One region of the Hyphomicrobium sp. 01T421 genome, then DNA from elsewhere that is predicted to be linked to it. Evidence: riboswitches for the same ligand, from Rfam matches in the RefSeq annotation. Region 1 holds a riboswitch; the other holds the start of a gene.
What was found. Region 1 has a riboswitch for cobalamin ahead of cobW (cobalamin biosynthesis protein CobW). Riboswitches for the same ligand answer to the same signal wherever they lie in the genome.
Positions count from the first base shown of each region.

Region 1 (8,565 bases):
CGCCGAGCCGATCATTTTGCCTTGCACGACGATTTGCGCGCCGGTCTCGCTTTCGGGCTTCAGCAATACCGGGTTCATATGAACCGAGGGGGCGACGCGTGCGGCACGCGCTTGCAATGCCTGTGCGCGGCCGATCTCGCCGCCGTCGGCCGTCACGGCGGCATTGTTCGACATATTCTGCGGCTTGAAGGGAACGACGCGGATCCCGCGGTTCGCGAGCAAGCGGCAAAGACCCGCCACCATCAGGGATTTGCCGACGTCGGAGCCGGTGCCTGAAAACATCAGGGTTCGCGCTGGCATTAGAACTCGATGCCTTCCTGCGCTTTGATGCCAGCTGCGAAATGGTGTTTTACGGCGGCCATTTCGGTTACGCCGTCGGCGAGTGCGATCAACTCCGGCTTGGCATTGCGGCCGGTGACGACGACGTGGAGATCGGCGCGACGGTTGCGGAGGGTTTCGATGACGTCATCGAGCGGAAGGTAATCGTAACGAAGCGCGATGTTGAGCTCGTCGAGAACGAGAAGGCGAATGGTCGGGTCCGCCATCAGCTCTTTGGCTTTCGCCCACGCGCGCTCCGCCGCCTTGATGTCGCGTGCCTTGTCCTGGGTTTCCCAAGTGAAGCCTTCGCCCATCGTGTGCCAGGAGACCTGATCGCCGAACATGCGAAGCGCGTCGCGTTCGCCGGTCATCCATGCGCCTTTGATGAATTGTACGACGCCGACGCGCCAGCCGTGGCCGAGCGCTCGCAGGGCAAGTCCAAACGCGGCGGTGGACTTGCCTTTGCCGGGGCCGGTGTGGACGAGGAGAACGCCTTTTTCGATCGACTTGCCGGCGACCTCGGCGTCCTGCACGGCTTTGCGCTTGGCCATCTTGGCCTTGTGGCGTTCGGCTTCGTCTATCGTCGGATCGGTGGTCACGGTTCAGCCTTTCAAGGTCAGTGGCAAGCCGGCGGCGACAAAGACAACCCTGTCCGCCGCGGCCGCGATTTTTTGATTGAGGCGGCCGGCCTCGTCGCGAAACGCTCGCGCGAGCGCGTTGTCCGGGACGATGCCGAGTCCGACTTCATTCGAAACGATGACGCAGGGGGCGATCCGTTTCGAGAGCGCCGCGATCAGTTTGTCGGTCGCGTCGGGGATCGAACGTTCCGCGTGCATCAAATTCGATATCCACAATGTCAAGCAGTCGACAAGTGACGGCAGTTCGGACGTCCGGTTCGACAAGGTATCGGCGATGTCGAGAGGGGTTTCGTGCTGAACCCAGCCGCTGCTGCGACGCCTTTGGTGCAGCTTGATTYGCTCGTCCATCTCGCCGCCGAAGGCCTCAGCGGTGGCGATATAGGCCCAGGGCCCTGGCTGGCTCGTCAAAAGCTGCTCGGCATAAAGGCTTTTGCCGGAGCGTGCGCCTCCGAGAACAAATGTCAGCTGCGGCAGGGTTGGCGTTGGCATGAGCGACTTTCGGGCGGTCCAGGACACGCTGATGGCGATTGACGAGGGATAGTCGCTCACTTATCGATGGGGACGACGGTCCCTCGCAAGAGGGTTCAATGGGAATGCGGTATTTACTCCGCAGCTGCCCCCGCAACTGTGAGCGGTGAGCGCTGGCGATATGACCACTGGGTTATGCCCGGGAAGGTCGCCAGACGCTGAGACCCGCGAGCCAGGAGACCTGCCGTCACAGAAGAATCGAACCGTCGCCGGTGGGGCGAGAAAGGTTAACATGACTTTCAGAATGCTCTGCGCACGCCATTGCGCGCCATCCCAACATGCGTGGATGTTCAACGGTACAGCTCTGACCGGAGCTGCCGCGGCGGACCCCTCTGCTCGCGCGTCTCAAAATATCAACTCGGACTCGGAGTTTTGCCAATGAGCGCGCGCAAGGTGCCTGTCACCATCGTTACGGGCTTTCTCGGCGCGGGCAAAACGACGCTCGTCAGGCACGCGATCGAAAATGCCGAGGGTCGCCGCTTGGCCTTGATCGTCAACGAATTCGGCGATGTCGGCGTCGATGGCGCTATTCTCCGTTCGTGCGGTGTCGAGAATTGCCCGGACGAAAACATCGTCGAGCTGACGAACGGCTGCCTCTGCTGCACGGTCGCAGACGATTTCGTGCCGACGCTCGAGGCCTTGCTGTCGCGAAATCCACCGCCCGAGCACATCATCGTCGAGACGTCGGGCCTGGCTTTGCCGAAGCCGCTGGTCAAGGCGTTCGAGTGGCCGGATATCCGTAACCGCGTCACTGTCGACGGCGTCGTGACCGTCGTCGATGGGCCTGCGGTCAAGGCGGGGCGGTTTGCAGACGATCCCGTGAAGGTCGCGGCGCAACGCGCGGCCGATCCTTCCGTCGATCATGAAAATCCGCTGGAAGAAGTCTACGAGGATCAGCTTCTCTGCGCCGATCTCGTCGTTCTGAACAAAACCGATCTGATGTCGGAAGAAGAAATCGGGCAGCTTACCGAAGCCATCAGGAACGGCGTGCCCCGTGCCATCAAGATCGTGGCAACGCGCGAAGGGCGGGTGCCGGCGAGCGTGTTGCTTGGGCTTTCGGCGGCGGCGGAGAACGATCTCGCGGCTCGTCCATCCCATCACGACAACGAGCCCGATCACGACCACGACGATTTCGAGACATTCATTGTCGAGGTGCCGGCGCTCGCGTCGCCCGCCGATCTCGCGTCACGTGCCAAGGCGATCGCCAGTTCGCATGATGTGCTGCGCATAAAGGGCTTTGCGGCAATCGATGGAAAGCCGATGCGGCTGTTATTGCAAGGCGTCGGCGAACGCGTCGACACGCGGTATGAGCGTGCGTGGCGGGACGGCGAGCCGCGGCTCGGCAAGCTCGTTGTCATCGGTCAGAAAGGTCTCGACCGCGAGAGCATCACCAGGACTCTGACAGGCGCTGCCTAATGCATATCGTCGTTCGCGAGAGCCGAGATCTCGATGAGGCCGCCGTGCCTCAGGATCTCGGACTTGCGCCCGCCGATATCGTCTTTCTTTCATTTTCCGATTCCGATTTGGCAATGGCGGCCGCGGCGTTTCGTTCTGTTGCCGGAGACGAACGGCCGAGCCTTCGCGTCGCGAACCTCAATGCGCTGCGCCATCCCATGTCCGTCGATATTTTTGCGGACACGACGCTCAAAGGGACGAAGGCCGTTCTCGTTCGCTTGCTCGGCGGGCTCGATTATTGGCGTTATGGCGGCGAGCAGATCGGTAAGCGGTGCCGGGAGCTTGGAATTGCTTTGGCCATCGTGCCGGGCGACGGGCGGCCGGATATTCGGCTCGGTGCGTTGTCGACAATCGAGACCGAGGATCTGACGAGACTGCAATCGCTTCTTGACGCCGGGGGTGTCGAGAATACGCGTGCGGCGCTCAATGGCTTGCTCACACGGGCGAAGGGCTGTGATGCGCGCATTCCAGAAGCGTCGATTATTCCCGGCTTTGGCATCTATCGCGAAAGCGCGGCGCCTCAAGGTGAACTCGCGGCCGATGGCCCTGGGACGGCGGCCGTCATTTTCTATCGTTCGCATTTGCTCGCGGGCGACGTTGCGCCGATCGATGGCCTCATCGATGCGCTGGATCAACGTGGACTCGCGACGACGGCTTTGTACGTGCCAAGTCTGAAGGCTCCGGAAGCGGCGGCGTGGCTGGAGGGAGAACTCGGCAGGCTTCAGCCCAATGTGATCGTCAATGCGACGGCGTTTGCCGCGCGTGACGGTGCCGATGGGTCGCCGCTCGACCGATCCAATTGTCCGGTTCTGCAGATTGCGCTCGCCAATGCGTCGAGCGCCGCATGGGATAAATCGCAGCACGGGCTGGGTGCGTCCGATCTCGCAATGCACGTCGTTCTGCCCGAACTCGACGGCCGGCTTTTTGCGGGAGTCGTTTCGTTCAAGGAGGAGGACGATCTCGGCAGCGACCTCGGAATTTCGTTGCTTCGACACGCGCCCTACGATGCGGGGATCCGGCACGTCGCAGATCTTGCCGCCGCTTGGGCGACATTGAGAATGTCGCCGCGCGGCAATCGCCGCGTCGCGCTGCTGCTATCCACCTATCCGGGGCGGCCAGATCAGATCGCTCATGCCGTCGGGCTCGACGGGCTCGAAAGTGCGTGCAAAATCGCGGCGCGCCTGAGTGAAGAGGGTTATTCGATTTTCGCTCGTCCGGCAGACTCGCGGGATCTTGCGCGGCTGCTCGGCTCCGAAGCGCCGCCGGTGCGGTGGTCTCTCGAAGATTATTGCGCTGCCTTCGGTCAGCTTTCCGAAGTGTTTCGTGACAGCGTCACGGCCGCATGGGGTGAGCCGGAAGATGATGATTTTGCTGTCGAGGATGCGTTTTCGTTTCGCGTTGCGCAGTTCGGCAACTTCCTCATCGGATTGCAGCCGGAGCGCGGCCAAGTTCAAGACCGGAAGGCGCAGTATCACGATCCGTCGACGCCGCCGCGGCATAGCTACGTCGCGTTTTATCTGTGGCTGAGACACGTCGCGAAACTTGACGCGCTGATCCATCTCGGCGCGCACGGCACACTCGAATGGTTGCCAGGCAAGGCCATCGCCGGAAGCGAGGCTTGCGGGCCGCGCGCTTTGCTCGGGCCAGTGCCGATGATTTATCCGTTCATCGTCAATGATCCGGGAGAAGCGGCGCAGGCAAAGCGGAGGCTTGCTGCCGTGACGCTCGGACACCGGCCGCCGCCGATGATCGAAGCTGGGTTGTCAGGTCCCTTGAACGACGTCGAGCGGCTCGTCGATGAGTTTTCGTCGGCGGATGGTCTCGATCCGCGACGGCGCAAGGTATTGTCCGGACAGATTGTCGACGCTGCTTTTCGCGCTGGGATCGCGGAGCGCTGCGGGCTCGAAGCCGGTATGTCGCCCAACGACGCTTTGATGCGCATCGATGCGTTTCTCTGCGATGTGAAAGAGCTGGCGATCCGCGATGGTCTGCATGTTCTCGATGACGCCGAACTCGATGCCATCGTCCGGTCGCTCGATGGAAAATTCATCGAGCCGGGTCCGGCAGGCGCGCCAAGCCGCGGTCGCTCCGACGTGCTGCCGACTGGGCGCAATCTTTATAGCGTCGATCCGCGGAGTGTTCCGACGCCGACGGCGTGGGCAAACGGAAAGCGCGCCGCGAAGGCCATTCTCGACCGGTACGCTGGCGATCACGGCGATTGGCCGCGCGCCATCGTGCTTGACCTCTGGGGTAGCGCGACGCTGCGCACTGGGGGCGAAGAGCTTGCGACGGCGCTGGCGCTTCTCGGCGTCCGTCCGGTGTGGGACCTTCGCTCGTATCGGATCACAGGTATCGAGACGGAGGCGCTGGCGGAACTCGGCCGGCCGCGCGTTGACGTTACGCTGCGCATTTCCGGGCTTTTTCGCGATATTTTTGGTGCGCAGCTTGTCCTCTTCGATAGCGCCGTGGCGCTCGTTGCGGGACTGACTGAAGACGAGGCCGACAATCCGTTGCGCGTGGCGCGTCGCGAGGGCGTCGGGCTCGATCGCATTTTTGGCCCGGCGGGCGGCAGTTACGGCGCCGGCGTCATGCAGCACATCGATCGCGGTGATTGGTCGAAGCGGGAGGAACTCGGGGACGCGTATCTGAAGAGTTCGGCGCAAAGCTATTGCAATGAAAGTGGTGGCACGGATGCCGCCGGAAAATTCAAAGATCGTGTCGCGGCGGCGGATGCTTTCGTCCACGTGCAGGACCATAGCGAGATCGATCTGCTGACGGGCGGCGATTTCGCGGCACACGAAGGCGGCTTCGCTGCAGCCGCTGCCGCCCTCGGCAACAGCGGTGTCGCGCTCTATCATGGCGATACGGCAGAGCCCGAGAAGCCACGCGTACGGACGCTTCAAGAGGAATGCGCACGCGTTATTCACGGCCGCGCCGCCAATACGCGATGGATCGAAGGGCAGATGCGTCACGGCTTCCGTGGCGCTGCGGAGATGGCGCAGAGCGTCGATGCCGCATTTGCTTTTGCGGCGACAGCGGCGTCGGTCGATAACGGCGGCTTCGAGCGGCTCTACAACGCTTATCTCGGCGATCCGGCGGTGGCTGCCTTCATCGAGCGAGAAAATCCGGCGGCGATGGACGCGATGCAGCGGCGTTTCGCGGAAGCCATCTCTCGCGGACTCTGGCAGCCACGCCGCAACGATTTGAATGCTGGTCCGCATAAGCCACGCGAGGCTGCTGAATGACCGGCGTGGCGCATTTGAGAAAGGGATGGTGTCCCGGTGCGCTTCGGCCGATGCGTTCGGGCGACGGACTGCTCGTGCGCGTGAGGCCGCATGCGGGAGCGTTCACTCTTTCGGCGCTTCATGCCATCGCGGAAACGGCCACGCGCTTCGGCTCCGGCGAGATCGATCTTACCAATCGCGGCAATCTGCAATTGCGCGGCGTTTCGGATGATAACTTCGACGAAGCAATCGTCGCTTTCCGTGCAGCCCGTTTGATCGACGAGTCTGCGGCCATAGAGGCTGTGCGCAATGTTGTCGTCGATCCGCTGAGCGGGATCGATCCAGCACGCGCGGATGTCAGGGCACTCGCTGCTGCGTTCGAAGGCACGCTCGTGGATGACGCGCGCCTCTGGGCGCTGCCGGGAAAATTCGGCGTCAGCTTCTCAGGGGCTTCGGATCCGCGCGTCGGTGGCAGGGCGGCCGACATCATGATCGCATCGGACTGCGATCGCTTCGCCGTTTTTCTCGATGGCGCGACAGACGTCTCGTGCACCGTGTCGGAAAGCGATGTGCTAGCCATAATTGGGGGCCTCGCACTGGTCTTTCTCGATTTGTCAGCGAACGATCCGAGCGTAAGGCGCATGCGAGATGCCGTTGCGGTGCATGGCGCTCCAATGATTTTTGCAAAGGCAGAAGTGCACGTAACGCGGTCGCGGGGCAACGCGGAGATCGATCCTCCTCCGCCCGTTGGATTGCTGGGTCGCGGAGAGCAAGTGTTCGCGGTTGGCATCGGGCTTCCGTTCGGACGGATCGTTGCCGATCAACTGGATCGCCTTTGCGAGGCTGCGGCGGCAGCCAAGCTCAACGATGTTTTCACGAGTCCGCAACGAATTCTCGTTTTCCCGGTCAACGATCGCGCGCGGGCCGTGGCGCTTATTAAGGTTGCCGACGACATTGGCTTGATTACAGCCGGCAGCGACGTTCGCCTCGCTATGGACGTTTGCCCCGGATCGCCGGGATGCAAGAATGCGACGACCGACACGCGCGGCGATGCGCAGCGTCTCGTTGACGGACTCAACGGTTCACTCAGCGGTTATACAGTTCACATCTCAGGGTGCGAGAAAGGTTGCGCGCGGCGATCGTCGGCGGATTTCACGCTCGTCGCACGCCAAGGACGCTACGATCTTATTCGCAACGGATCGCCTCAACTCGCCGGTGTGGGGGCTTTGGTCACGTTGGCCGAAGTCGAACCCGGCGATATCGGCAACGCCGTATCACGTTTCATCATGGAATCCGCATCATGACGGTTCAGGACTATATCCGGGACGGCGCAGCGATCTATGCGCGCTCATTCGCGATCATTCGCGCCGAAGCGGATCTCTCGCGATTTTCGCCGGAGGAGGAGCGCGTCGCGGTGCGCATCATTCATGCGTGCGGCATGGTGGAGATCGCGCGCGACATCATCATGTCGCCGACGTTTGCGCGGAGCGCCGCGTCGGCACTCGAAGGCGGCGCGCCCATTCTCTGCGACTCGATGATGGTGGCTGACGGAATTACGCGCGCGCGTTTACAGGCGAAGAATTCTGTCATTTGCACCCTTCGAGATCCGCGCGTGCCGGAGATAGCGGCCAGCATCGGCAATACCCGGACAGCCGCTGCGATGGAGCTTTGGAAGCCGCATCTGGCGGGCTCCGTCGTCGTCGTCGGCAATGCGCCGACAGCACTGTTCAGGCTTCTCGAGATGATGGATGCGGGCGCGCCGAAGCCGGCCGCAGTCATTGGCATGCCGGTCGGTTTCGTTGGTGCAATTGAATCCAAAGAGGCGCTGGCGGCTGACGGGCGCGTTCCGTTCGCCATCGTGCGCGGCCGCAAAGGCGGCAGCGCCATGGCAGCCGCCGCCGTCAACGCACTTGCAAGTGAGGCCGAATGAGCGAGGTGCGATCGGGGACGTTGTTCGGCGTCGGCCTTGGGCCCGGAGATCCGGAGCTCATGACGCTGAAGGCGGTGCGCGTGTTGAGCGCGGCGCCGGTGGTCGCGCATTTCCGCAAGAGCGGCAGGGCCGGTCACGCGCGCACGATTGCAAGTGCGCATATCCGCGAGACGGCGACCGAAGCCGCGTTCGATTATCCGGTGACGACCGAGATCGATTTCCGTGAGGAAGGGTACGTCTCGGCCATCCGCGAGTTTTATACCGAGTGCGCGGAGACCATTGCCGGACATCTCGGTCAGGGGCGCGATGTGGCGCTGCTCTGCGAGGGCGATCCATTCTTCTACGGATCGTTTCTGCATATGTACGATCGCATCAAGGCGGCTCATCCGGTGACGGTGATTCCCGGCATTACGGGAATGTCTGGCTGTTGGACGGCTGCACGCGCGCCGATCACTTACGGGGACGATATATT
Region 1 is NZ_JBFTQC010000001.1:2,410,303-2,418,867, forward strand. Features, by position in the region: gene AC1DK3_RS11130 (cobyric acid synthase) at 1-300, opposite strand, end outside; gene cobO (cob(I)yrinic acid a,c-diamide adenosyltransferase) at 300-917, opposite strand; gene cobU (bifunctional adenosylcobinamide kinase/adenosylcobinamide-phosphate guanylyltransferase) at 921-1,445, opposite strand; cobalamin riboswitch at 1,505-1,687, shown strand; gene cobW (cobalamin biosynthesis protein CobW) at 1,863-2,900, shown strand; gene cobN (cobaltochelatase subunit CobN) at 2,900-6,184, shown strand; gene cobG (precorrin-3B synthase) at 6,181-7,467, shown strand; gene AC1DK3_RS11160 (precorrin-8X methylmutase) at 7,464-8,093, shown strand; gene AC1DK3_RS11165 (precorrin-2 C(20)-methyltransferase) at 8,090-8,565, shown strand, end outside.

Region 2 (8,565 bases), on a different contig from region 1:
TCAGCAAGAGTGGGTCATAGGGCGTCCAACCCGCCGACAAACTCGCCTTGTTGCGCGGACGGCGGAGAAGCTGGGTGTGTTTGTCTTCATTGGTCGCTTCCGTATAGGTGTAGTCGGCCCGAACACGGATGCTCTCTGTAATGTCGGCCGATGCAAACACCTCGACACCGGACGTTTTCGCCTTGCCGACATTCACATAGGAATCAAACGTCGCGTTTGAATCGATCAGGTTTGTGATGTCGTTATAGAAGTACGTCGCACCGAATTGCGCCTTCCCTCCGAAAATGGCTTGCTCGAACCCGGCATCCATACCGAGGCTTTCCTCTGGCGCGAGAGCGGGATTGCCGTAGAAGTATGGCGGGGAATCCTGAAATCTCTGGCTCAGCGTCGGAGCCTTGAATGCCGTCCCGACACTGGCCTTCAGCTTCGTGCCCGTGGCGTCGATCACGTACGCCGGTGCGACGCGCCACGTCGTGTGACCTCCGAAATTCTCGTTGTCATCATACCGCACGTTGGCGACGAGGAAGAAGTTGCGGAAGATCTCCGACTGCAGCTCCACGAATGCCGCGTTGTTCCATTCCTCAGCGAAAAGCGCCGCCGTATCGAGTTGCTCGTTCTGATGCTCCGCGCCGGTCACGATCGTATAACCGGGCGCGACACGAAGAACGCTGCGCCAATCGTATTTTACCCGGTCCCCTTCCGAGGAGCTGTTACCCCATGTGGGATCGAGATTGAACGTTTGAACATTGGTGTAATTGACGCCGAAGAAGTTGGTCAGGTTCCCGCCCAGCGCCTTCCACACGACTTCGCCGCGCGTATAGAACTGATCGTAATCCGACCGCGACATGGTCGAACTGGGGTGACTTGGAAAGCCGGAATCATCGCCGGTGAAATGCAAGGTCGCATCCGTATAGCGACCGACGAAATTCACCGCGACCTCCTTGGTCAGATCGACGCCGATCTTCGTCGAATACGTCCAATTGTCATAACGGTTGCTGTGGCGCTCATCGCCCGGCAACAGCAGATCGAACGGCGTTACGGGTGTATCGTCGGCACGAAAATGCGAAACATTGAATGAGTAATTGTAGCGGTCCGTCCCGCCGCTGATGCTCGTCGCCTGGTTGAACGTTCCAAAGGAGCCACCTTCGACCATTCCAGTCGCCTTGGGCGGCCCCTCGCCCTTCTTCGTATAAATGACGATGACACCGCCCACTGCGTCCGCGCCGTAAAGGCCGCTCTGCGGTCCGCGTAACACTTCAACGCGTTCGATATCCGTCGTCAGCATTTGGCCGAGATCAAAAGCTCGATTCGAGCTGCTCGGATCGCTGACGTCGATGCCGTCGATCAATACCTTTGTGTGATTGGAGTTTGTTCCGCGCATGAAAATGGAAGTCCGGCCGCCAGGGCCGCCCGTCTGCACGACATTGAGACCCGGCACGCTTTTCAGAACGTCCGGCAGCGTGCGCCGTTGTTGCGCTTGAATTTCCTTGGATGTGATGACGGTGACGGAACCTGCAATCTGCTCGACGGGCGAGGTAATGCCGGTCGGCGAAACAGCCACGCCCGAATGATCGGCGCCGCGCGCCGTACCGCTCGCTCCTCCGCCGGAATTCTGAGGCGTCGAACTTTGTTGAGCAGCCGCCGGCGCCTTCTTCTTCGGCATGGCATCCGTACCGGATGTCACGGTGACCTCCGGAAGCTCGGTATTCGGCGACGCCGACACCTGAGCGTCAGCCTCGAGCGAAGAAATTGCAGAGAACGTGCAGAGAAGTACCGCACCTGACGTGCGGCGCATGAAGGCTCGTAGCATGATGACCCCCGTCGTGAGACGATGAGGGTGGATCCGCCGATCAGGTATACCGCGAAGGCCAAGTGGAACGCGCACACGTCATCGCTCACGAACCCGAAGGCCGCGTTCAAACAACGTTCGCGCGCAGGATCTCATCCGCTCAGCGCAACAACCTGCATAATCTGATGTGGCTCACCACCGGTTAACACATCAGCCGCCGCTACGGGATTCCGTCCTGCCGCGCCCCACGCGCGGAAGATGGGCAGCTTGTGGCGGCAGGTCTCCTGACTCACGGCTCAGGCGTCTTCTCCGACCTTCCCGAGGATCTCAAAGGAGACCGTCAGTGGTACATTCGGAGCGGACTCGCCGCTTACAGTTGCGGGGGCAGTCTCGGCATTGACACCAAAGGTGTCGCACCGCGTTCCCATTTTCACCACCTGGGTCACTTCACCCCGATGGAACCGTCACATCGCCATAAGCACACAATCGACGATAACGAGTCAATGCCGAAAAACTGCCACACGCGGCAGAAAGCGGAGCCCCACCGCACTCTTCGTTCGAACAGTCAAATTTGATTGCATCCCGCATCCGCGCATCGAATTAATGATCGCAAGGCGCGGCTGGCAGCGGCAGAGGCGGGAAAGAATATGCGATCAGCAATTCGCACATTGCAGCGGATAGCTATTTTCGGCCTCGGCGTCTTGAGCGTCTGGCTGATTGTGGATGTCTTCGAATTGGTCGACCGCAGACTGCCGTGGATCCTCGCCGTGAGCGCCACGTACGTCATCGGCGCATATCTCATTCTCCCCCGCGCCGTCCGGATGGGTCTGAAAATTCTTCAACGTCAACACGTCCCGAGCTTTACGATCACGGGAGATGGACTGCCAGGCGACCCCGTGAACTTGGCATTGGCCGGCACCGCGGCTCAGCTCCGTGCAGCGTTCGCGGCAGCGGGTTGGGTGGAAGCGGATCGGCTGGATATCGCCAGCTCGTGGCGAATGGCTCGCGCTTTCGTCCTCAACACGCCATACCCGACCGCGCCATTCAGCACGCTCTATCTTTTTGGACGCGGCCAGGACATCGGATTTCAAAAAGCGATCGATAACAGCCCGCGGAAGAGGCACCACGTACGCTTCTGGGCCCAAAACCTCACGGATGCCGAGACGGACTGGAACTCAGCCGCCTTCTGGCTGAACGACGAGCGCCCGGCGGACGATGAGCATGCGCTCTGGGTGGGAGCCGGCACCAAGGATACCGGCTTATCTCTGACGCGCATGACGTTTCAGATGACGCACGCGACCGACTCCGACACCAACGCCGAACGGAACTTCATCGTCGATGAATTGAGCAAGCGCGGCGTCATCGGAAAAGTGACCAACTATAAAACCGGCGACGAGCTGATCACGAAGCACGTGAACCACTACGTCACCGACGGCGATGTCGCGGTAGCCGAATTGGAAGCTCCTGCAAGTTGATTGGCTTTCTGAACCGCTCTCCGTCGCCGTCTTCGACCCTACCACCCGACAAGTTGACGCCTCCGTTTCCTGGCGAAATCGGAAATGAATTTTGAGCCGTTGGGCGCCACTCGGACGAGATGCTGCGAGACGCGTGTGCGGAGAACAAAAAAGGGGACCGCGAGTAAACGCGATCCCCAGCCTTATTGACCGAGCCTCTAATGAGGCCAGGATTTAGAAGTGGACGTCGACGCGCGCTGAACCGATGTGCGCCAGGTAATCCTCGCGAACGTTGGCGTCGTAGTTCAGTTCGAACGTCGATTCCGCGCTGATCTGAGCGAGCATACCGACGCCGAGTGCTGCGGTGTCCCGTCCAACCGCCGGTCCGCCTGCCGCGAAGGTACCGCCGCCCGCTGCAAAGCTAGCCGTGAAGTTCTGTGCGTCATCGGCAAATTCATGCAGCCACAAAGCGCGGCCTTGGATGACAGTATCGTTCGCAATTGGAACGAGCGCCTTCAGACCGAGGCCGGACACCAGCGAGTCGTTATCCTGGCTGGCAACGTCGAGCGCCATGCCGCCATCGCTGCTCTCCGTATAGCCATTCTGGTGAAGCCGCGAATACGTTAGCGATGCGACGGGCGTAAGGATCGTGCTGGCGAAACGCATGGGAGCACCAATTTCGACCGAGGCGTTGAACTGACCGCCGTCATGGCTGCCCTCCGCCTTATCGGTGAAGGGAATGGTCAGAACGCGGGTCGTGTCGTAATCATTCCAAGTGAAGCCCGTGCGCGCCGACGCGTACCATCCGGCTCCCTTGACCGCACCGTAGGCTTGGATCAAGTAGCTGTCGATTTCCGTATGGTTTTGCGAAGTATCTCCGTCGCCGTTGATCCGGGTATTCGCGTAGCCGCCGGCAACACCGACGCGAACTCCTGGTGAGATCCAGTTGTCGTAGCCGGCAAGCGCGCCGTAGATGCGGGCATCATAGCCGTCGACTTGTTCGCGCCCGTTTTGATTGAGTCCGGCACCAAAGGCTTGGCCCCAGAGTGCTGCACTGCGCGGCGCAACGAAGTCGTCATCGTCCTTGAGACCACCGCCGAGGTTCGAACGGTTCGGGTCAGACGGCTGCTTCATGCCGAGCCCGGAAGGTCCGGATGCGAAGGACGGGGCTCCGCCGGTGGCTCCAACCGCGTTGAGGCGCATATCGATGTGCTGCCCGACCGCGCTGTTGAGCGCAATCGCCGCTTGCTGGGTTGCGAAGTTCGTTTCAGGCGCAAGCTGATTGCCGGCTTTCTTCACGTCGCCCTCGTCCTCGACGCCAAGCATGGCGAGACCAAGCTCACTGTCGAAGCCAAGAAGAGCGTTTATGGCGCTCGCCCCCGGTTTGGAGATGCCTTCGATCTCGTTGGCATCGACCACGTCGGCGGTAATGATCAGGTTATTGGAGACGACGCTAGCGTCCCAATGCATCAGTGCAGTCTCTGCGACCTCGGGCAGCCCCGAGATTCCGGTCGTCGTGGTTGCGATCGTAAACTCCTCGCCCGACCAAACAACGCGCTCGAGGTTCGCGACAACGGTCGCGTCGTCATCGGCATTCAGGTGCCCGGTGATGGCGAGAACGCCATTACCGCTGTTCGTGATCGTCGTCGCGAGCTTCGAGTCGTCGTCGAGCGTGACGTTGCCGACAACGTGAAGCGTGTTGTCTTCGAGATCGATCGTGCCCTTGTTCAGGACGTTGCCCTGAATTGTGCCAGTGCCCTTCAGCGTGCCTTCCTCACCGATATTGGTGATCGGCGTCTTCAGGGTTCCTTCGACGTTCAGTGTACCCGCGTCGATGTTTGCAGCAGACAGGAACTCGAACGTCTTGCCGAAGGCGAACGTCCAGTTCGGACCGCCGGAGGCCGCCGGTGCATCATCATCATCGTCGTCATCGTCACCGCCGCCTGCGTCATCGCTAGCGGCAAGATTCAAGGTGGTGAACTTCGATACGTCGCCACGCAGCGTGCCTGTGCCCTCAAGATTGAGGATGTTGTTGCCAGCGCCCGTCGTGGCGGTGATGTTGCCGGTCGCGGTGTTTACCGAACCGTCGTCCTTGCGGCCGAAACCGTCGTCAACGAGAGTGACGGTGTTCTTCGCGCCGGCAACGTCCTTGATCGTGATGTTGCCGTCGAACTTGCCGCTGTTTTCGATGCTGTTGTCGCTGGCAACGGTCTTATTGATCGTCTGTGAACCGTAGACGCCATTGGTGATCGTGCTGGTCGCGTTCGTGATGGTGAGATTGCCGGTGAAGCTGCCGCTATTCTCGAACTCGAACGTCTTGTCACCACGGATCGTGAATCCGGCGCCTTGGCTGGTATTGTTCGAGGGCCCCGGGCTGTCGTCGTCACCCGAGAGAACGGTCACGATGGACCCCGATACGGTGCCGTAAGTCGTGTCTCTCTGATCGACGTCGATGTTGCCGACGATTTTGCCTTCGTTCTCGAGCTCGTGCTCGCCGTTACTATACCAGAAGTTTCCGATGATCGTGCCGGACGCCTTGTTCTCGATCTCGCTGTTGGCCTGGCCGGTATGGCTGTTGATGAGCAGTCTGCTGTCGACGGACCCGATGCCCGAAGTGCTCAATGCATACCAACGCAGGGCGTTGCCGTTGACGGAGAGAATATCGCCGTGGACGGTGCCGTAGTTAGTGAATTCAAGCTCACGGATTTCGCCACCGTTCGAAACCGAGGCGATTGCATATCCCTTGCTGTAATCGGTTCCGCCCGCCGATGACACGTGCTCGATGGTGCCGTAGTTCGTGACGCTTTGCTCTTCGGCGCGGAGATAGAGGGCGCCGGTGTAGTCACCCTTGCCCTGAATAAGGCCGCCCGCGCGGTTGTTGACGGTGATCGATTGCGCCTCTTCCTCCGAATAGACGCCGGTCACAAGCGAGACGTTCTGCGTGCTGAACCCCGGCCAATTGGCCTCCGTTGCCGTCGGCGCCGCCGTGGCCGTCACCGCAGCGAGCGTTAGGGCCGTCGTGCGTTCGGCAATGATCTTGCCCGAGTTTTCGATCGTGAGGCTCGTGACCTGACCGCCGGCTTCGACGGCGGTCGTCGTGCCGATGCCGTCGTGCGTCGCCTTGATCGTTCCGTTGGCGTTGTTCTGAATGAGATAGGTTCCGGCGACAGACGTGGTCACCCCTTTGACCGTACCGGTATTGGACCCCGAGGTGATGCTGGGCGACGCACCTGTCTGGTTGGCAGTGATCTCTGCGCCCTTGATGCTGCTCGAAATCAAGCCGTTGTTGATGATGACGTTATTATACGCGACCCCGTTAACGACGGTGGTGGCGCCGTAGTTGGAAACGATCGAATAACGCTGATCGCCGGCACCGGTATAGGTCGACGGCACCACGCCCGTTACAGTGACCGTATTGTTGACTGTATCGACCGACTGGATGACGAATGATTGCCCAGCGGCAAAGTCGTCGCCGTCGTAGGAGCCCAAGATGATCGATTGATTGACCCAGGCCGTGTTGACCGTCGGGCCGAGCTTGATCGTCGTCGTCGTCGAGCCGGCGGTCACGCTGTTGAACGTCGTCCCGTTGCCAGCGTTTATGGTCGATGCACCCATCACGACGGCGGTGTGATTGCGTCCCGTGCCGCCGTTGATGATCCGGTCGTTTGTAACGGTGCCATTGTTGATGAGTTCGCGTCCGTGCCCATCGAATTGCAGCAGCACATTGCTGCCCGACGCCTTCGTCGTGGTGTCCACGAAGGTCGTATTGTCGTTGACGGTCAAATTGGCGTTGGGGTCCCCACCGGCATTATTGCAGAGCACGGTCACCGCGTTCGAATTCGGCGAAGCGACAGATCCGGCGCAAGCAGCCAGCGCCTGATGCGACACACCCATGCTGAGGGCTGCCGCGAGAGAGGCCAGCAGAACTTTCGGCGGCGCGTAGCGCGCCAGATGGTTTGACACAGACATGACTTCCCCCTCCCGCCGGACGATCCCGGACGGCGCTTATTGACTGATTGTTCTCGAGTAGTTCCGGCTACGGCCCGTCAGGCCGTCACGGAGCTAGAACTTGCGACGTTTGCCTACGTCGATACATACCAGGACCCACACTAACTGATGTACTTTTAACGCTCTGTTCATATCTGCGGGTTACGGCGCCGAGATATAGGACTAATTCCCAGAAGTGAAATAACCTCGCGAATGTCTTTTACCGTTGCGACTTTGTTACAGCGGACTCAAACGTTGCCCGTGCGGCAAAGCGTTGATCCACGGCAGATGAGACAAGCGGATGTCGGCTAATTGCCCCGAAAGGACGTCCTCCGCGGCCCGCGTTCATAGCCTGTGTTGACGGATGATTTTTGGTCTTGGGCCGCCCTTGTAAGAGCTGGGGGCGAGTGCGTACATATCTATCAGTGCAGCGCCCAAGATGCGGTCATTCGATCGCTCGTGCTGTCCCGATGGTCTCGATGTTGAAATTCATCGCTGCGAGCTGCGCAGCAATCTTGACGATGGCCAGCGTACCGCCGGCTGTGGTCGCTCAAGACATGACCGGCCTCGACACGACCTCTCCCGCCTTTACGAAATCGGAGATGACGAGAGCGGATATCGAATCCGGCCTGGCCAAGCTTTCCGGTTCCGAAGTTCTCGATCTCAGCGGCAAAAGTCTGAACGGCCTTGACCTCTCAGGCATGGACCTCAGGCGGACCAAGTTGCAGTCCGCGAGAATCAACAACGTCAATTTCAAAGGCGCCAACCTTGAAGGCGTCGTACTAGATCAAGCCTGGGCTCTGAAATCCAATCTGACAGGAGCCAAGCTTAAAGGATCGAGCCTGTTTGCGACGCAGTTCGGCGGGTCGAAACTTGACGGCGCCGATTTCTCGAACGCCCATGTCGCGGCGGATTTCAGCAATGCCAGCGTGACGGATGCAAAGTTCGACGGAGCAGATCTGTCGGCCGACGAAAAAAACCAATCGATGGGACTTATGCGCGGTGCCTTCAAGAGCGCCAATCTTGATGGATCATCGTTCAAAGGCGCCAATATGGCTCGCGTCATGATGGAGTACGCATCACTCCGGGGAGCTGACCTGACAAACGCCAACTTGAGAAAAGCCGAGCTCGCCGCGAGTGATTTAACTGACGCAAATGTTCGGGGCGCAAATTTCGACGGCGCAGATGTCGACAGCGCTCGGATCGGCCACCTCATTAATGCCAATGAAGCCAAGAATTTCGACAAGCTGAAGAATGCCGATCGGAGTGTGCGCGACTGAACGCAGTCGATGAGCACCCCTTCGACCGTACACGACCCTGATGCTTGGTATAACC
Region 2 is NZ_JBFTQC010000005.1:137,597-146,161, forward strand. Features, by position in the region: gene AC1DK3_RS20765 (TonB-dependent receptor plug domain-containing protein) at 1-1,810, opposite strand, end outside; cobalamin riboswitch at 2,047-2,270, opposite strand; gene AC1DK3_RS20770 (LssY C-terminal domain-containing protein) at 2,437-3,264, shown strand; gene AC1DK3_RS20775 (autotransporter domain-containing protein) at 3,478-7,212, opposite strand; gene AC1DK3_RS20780 (pentapeptide repeat-containing protein) at 7,710-8,510, shown strand.
Region 2: it holds a riboswitch for cobalamin, as region 1 does, so the genes downstream of both, AC1DK3_RS20765 (TonB-dependent receptor plug domain-containing protein) here and cobW (cobalamin biosynthesis protein CobW) in region 1, are expected to answer to the same signal.